One region of the Billgrantia hypersalina genome, then DNA from elsewhere that is predicted to be linked to it. Evidence: riboswitches for the same ligand, from Rfam matches in the RefSeq annotation. Region 1 holds a riboswitch; the other holds the start of a gene.
The links. A riboswitch is a leader RNA that binds a small molecule or an ion and turns the genes downstream of it on or off. The one in region 1 is predicted to bind thiamine pyrophosphate.
Positions count from the first base shown of each region.

Region 2: it holds a riboswitch for thiamine pyrophosphate, as region 1 does, so the genes downstream of both, tenA (thiaminase II) here and ACOJCM_RS12470 (sodium:solute symporter family transporter) in region 1, are expected to answer to the same signal.

Region 1 covers NZ_JBMIQI010000012.1:336,696-338,891, reverse strand. Annotated here, with positions in the region: gene ACOJCM_RS12470 (sodium:solute symporter family transporter) at 1-900, opposite strand, end outside; TPP riboswitch at 890-994, opposite strand; gene ACOJCM_RS12465 (hypothetical protein) at 1,128-1,799, shown strand; gene ACOJCM_RS12460 (peroxidase-related enzyme) at 1,821-2,196, opposite strand, start outside.
Region 2 covers NZ_JBMIQI010000006.1:81,582-83,777, reverse strand. Annotated here, with positions in the region: gene thiC (phosphomethylpyrimidine synthase ThiC) at 1-199, opposite strand, end outside; TPP riboswitch at 270-388, opposite strand; gene tenA (thiaminase II) at 577-1,245, opposite strand; TPP riboswitch at 1,330-1,464, opposite strand; gene ACOJCM_RS03835 (hypothetical protein) at 1,522-2,196, opposite strand, start outside.

The sequences.
Region 1 (2,196 bases):
GCCCGGCGCTTCGCTCAACAGCGCGAAGAAGGGAATCGGCGGCTCGCCCAGGGCAACGCCACTCATTGCCGCCAGCATGCCAAGCCCGCCCACCATCGCCGCCACGGCCACGGTAATAGCACCGCCCAGCCAGGCGCCGCGATTCAAGGCGCTGTCGTCACGTGCCGCCCATACCCGCTGCCAGTAGCCTTGGTGGAATAGGTTGGCAGCCGTCACTGCGATGACCAACGTCAGCGCCACGCCCAGCGCACTGCCGGTGGGGATCGACGGGAGGGTCGCCTCGGCAGGCATCTCCGGCAGGCGGGCAAGCGCTATGCCGCCCACCACCAGCAGCAGCACGATCAGCAGCCACGCCTGCCAGCGGTCGGTGGCCAGGCTCGCCCGCAGCCCACCGATGGCGGTATAGATCAGCGTGGTCACCGCGACGCCGATTACCACCAGCGCCGGCGGCACATCCGAGAGCAGTATCGTGATCGCCCCGATGGCGGTCAGCTCGGCAGCCAGGAAACAGGCCATGTAGAGGATCGACACCAGCGCCACCCAGCGGCGCACGCCTGCCCCGTAGCAGGCTTCGGCGAACTCCCCGATGCTGCGCCCTTCAGGCAAGTGACGGCGAATCGCCGGTCCGTAGAGACCCAGCACGATGAAAGGCAGCGCCGAACCGATGGCATACCCCGCCAGCGCGACGGGGCCAACGAAGGCGCCGATCTCCGGCGGCGCGAAGAGAATCCACGCGCCCATGCCGGAAGCCAGGAACGAGAATCCCAGGGTTGCAGCAGGCTGGGAATTACGGGCGGTGACGTAGTCGTCGAGCGGGCCGTCGGCCCGGCGAGCCCTGAGGCCCAGAAAAGCAAAGCAAATGAGCGCCGCGCCAAGCACGGCTGACGTCAGGTAGGGCATGTCGCGCTTCCTCCGCCGGTATGAACCGGATCAGGTTCCAGGGTCGGCACTTGGCCCTCTCAGCCCGCACGGCGGGACTCCCCTGGCGACAATGAATGAGAGAATTTACTATGGCGGTCTACAAGGGTAAGGCACAACGCCGCGTTGCATGAGTCGATATGCCTCGAATCCCCTGAAATGATATAACAACCATAAAACCAGAACGACTACCCTCGCAGGGAACCACCATGCCTTTCAGTGAAGCCAAGGAACACGCCCCCGGGCATTTGCACCGCCTCTTTGCCGACCCCTATTCCGCCTTTGACAACCTGGCTATCGAACGCCAACTCCACCTGCGGATCGCCCTGCAGGCACTGGTCTGCGACCCCCTGGCCAGCGGACGGCTGACGCTGCGGGTCATCCATGGCTGGGAAAACGGCGGCTTCGAACCTTCCGACCTGGCACATAGCGACCACCGTATCGCCACGCTCAACGATCTGGAGCAGGTACGGCTGCGTTATCAAGAGGCTTTCGAGAAGGCCGCTCCGCTGCCGCGTGACGAGGCATCACTGCTTGCCGAGCCGCTGGCGCACGCCATTACCGAGGCTGAAGCCAAGGGCATGGCGCTGGACGAAGAGACGCGCACCATTCCCGCCCGCTGGCCCGCCTTCGATCGTGGCCTCACGCTCTACACTTTTTTCAAGGTCTACCACCGCCTTACCTACGGCGAGGACGACGCCTACCGCTCGATTCGCTGTCAGACGCTGCGCGGCCCGCGGGAAATTCACGAATTTCATCTCGAAGAGGGGGAGTTCGCGGTGATCCGTCCCGCCGACGACACCCCCGGGAACAGCGTGCTGGCGCTGCACGTCAGCCAACTCGAACCGGTGCTGATGCTGCTGGAGACGTGCCGCAGCTAGGCCCTGCCGACCTCGATTCCATTACCCCTTCTCCCGCGGCACCCTGCCCATCAGGTAGAACTCGGGATTGGGCGGCGTGCCGGTGAGTGTGACGAGGCGGTTGGAGAGGCCGAAGAAGGCTGTAATGGCGCCGATATCCCAGATGTCGCTCTGGGTGAAGCCGACCTCGATCAGGCGCGCCTGCCATTCATCGGTGAGCTCGCCCACCTCCAGCCCACAGTGCATTGCGAAATCGAGCATCACCCGGTGCCGCTCGCTGATCGGAGCGGTGCGGTGGTTGATGGCCACCTGATCGGCCAGCAGGGGATTCTTGCTATAGATGCGCACCAGCGCGCCATGGGCTACCACGCAGTAGAGACAGTGGTTGCGCGCGCTGGTGGCGACCACGATCATTTCT
Region 2 (2,196 bases), on a different contig from region 1:
ACGTGTCGTAGACCAGCAGCGGGGGGTTCTCCTCGTCGGCGCCGGACGTTTTCGTCGGCGACAGCGAGATCTCCCGGAAGGGCACGCGGATGTCGGGACGTGAACCCTCGACATAGACCTTGCGCGAACCGGGCAGCGGCTGAATGGCGGCCTCGTCGACCTTGGCGGTCTCGGCGAGGAAGTGGGCGGTCTTGCTCATGGGTGTTCTCCCTTGTTGTGGGTCGTCAGGGAGGACAGCTGGGGAGGACAGGGGCAGCAGGGCGGCGCCCGGCTGCGTGTCGCTTGATCCCTACGCTGGTCCTAGCCAGTTCAGGTTCAACGGGATCCATGCTGGGCGCGCGGCGCTGCATGATCTCAGCCGTCTTCAACGGCACCCCGTCAAGCGTGGTTGCCCGCTTTCGTTGCGGGCTGGGTCGTTTCCGCCTTGAGTCGGGGCTGCTCCGGCGGCAGGCCTTCGAGGAGGCGCTGTAAATACCTCCCTGTACGCTACCTACGCCATCCATGGCTTAGGACCTCCTCTTCGGCCTGCCCCCGGCGCCCCTCGCGTCTTCGCAGCGGCACCGGTCAGGCAGTGGGCTAGTCTGCGTGATCCAGCCCCATCTGCCAGAAATCGATCTCGAGCCGGGTGGCGTCGCGGAACACCTCGACGAGCTCGCCGAAGCGCGCCGGGGTGACGTCGGCCAGGCGTGCGTCGAGCCATGCGAGCTCGGCGTCCATGGCGTTCTGGAATTCCTCGCTTTCGTACATGGCGATCCAGGCGTCATAGGGGTTGGCGCTGCCACGCACGGTGAAGGCCTGGGCGTTCAGCCAATTGGCGATCTCGCCGTAACCCACCAGACAGGGTGCGAGTGCCACATGCAGGTCGAGCAGGTCGCCGCGGTTGCCGGTATCCAGTACGTAGCGGGTGTAGGCCATCGTCGCCCGTGCCTCGGGCAGCGCGGCAAGCTCCACCTCAGAGATGCCCCATTCCTGGCAGTAGCCCACGTGAAGGTCGAGCTCCACGTCGACGATCGCCTTGAGGCCATCGTAGGCCTGGCGCAGGTCGGCCAGGGTGCGGCTCTTGTAGGCGGCGAGTGCGTAGGCGCGGGCGAAGTGGATCAGGAACAGGTAGTCCTGCTGCAGGTAGTGGCGAAAGGCGCTTTCAGCGAGAGTGCCGGCACCCAAATGACGTACGAAATCGTGCTCGACGTAGTCACGCCAGTCCGCCTGGCAGGCACGGGTGAGGTCGGTGAAGCGATAGCCCATCTTGCCTCCGGTATCGAATGGGATCCGGAGCGAACGGGAGGAAGGAAGGGGTGGCGGGCGTACGACGACGGTTGCGTGCCGCGACAGGGGCCACCGCTTGATCCCTACGCCGGTACGAGCCGGATCAGGTTCTACGGGCCCCGCCGTGACGACAGGACTGCTAGCAGTCATGTCGTATGGCGATCTCAGCCGGTTCCACCGGCACCCCGTCAAGCGTCTGGACCAGAGTCTAACAGGTCGGCCGGGACTTGCCAGTCGATCGCCGTGAAGCGTGCATCATTCGGCCAGAACGCCCAGCTGTTCGAACCAGGACTCGCTTTCAGGCAACGTCAACATGCCGGCGGGTTGCCCGCTCCAGTACCACTCGCGGGCGTTGCGCAGCTGCCAGCGGCGGCGGTCACCCTCCAGTTCGATGCCCAGCCGCAGCGGCCCGTAGCGGGCGAAGGCGCGGCCCGCCAGGTGTGAGTCGCGCAGCGCGACGTTGGCAAGCAGCTCCAGACGCTCCCCGGCGTGCACGGCGAGATTCTCCAGGTGAATGGTGTCGTCTGCGAACAGCACGCGGGTCTCGCCGCGCACTTCACCCAGCGTGAGTCTGTCGCGCAGCCAGCGTCGTTCGCGGGCGGCGTCGACGAGAAGGTTGACCAGCAGGCCGCTGTCGCGCATGGCCAGGTCGAGCCGGGCATCGAGTTCAAGTGGTGCCTCCCAGCGCAGGCTTCCCTCGGGTACGACAAGCCGTGCCCACCAGCCATGCACCGGGCCACCGGTGCCGCTCTCCAGTCGGATGTCCCTCAGCGTCACCTGCGAGCCGGAGATATCGAAGTCCAGCGTTTCCAGGTCGCCATCGGCAAGGCGTGTCTCCAACGCCAGTGCCCCGCTGAGGATCTGCTCGCCGAAGGCGAGGCGGGCGTCGGGTGCGTGCAGTTCCAGGTTGCCTTCGGCACCCAGGCCTTC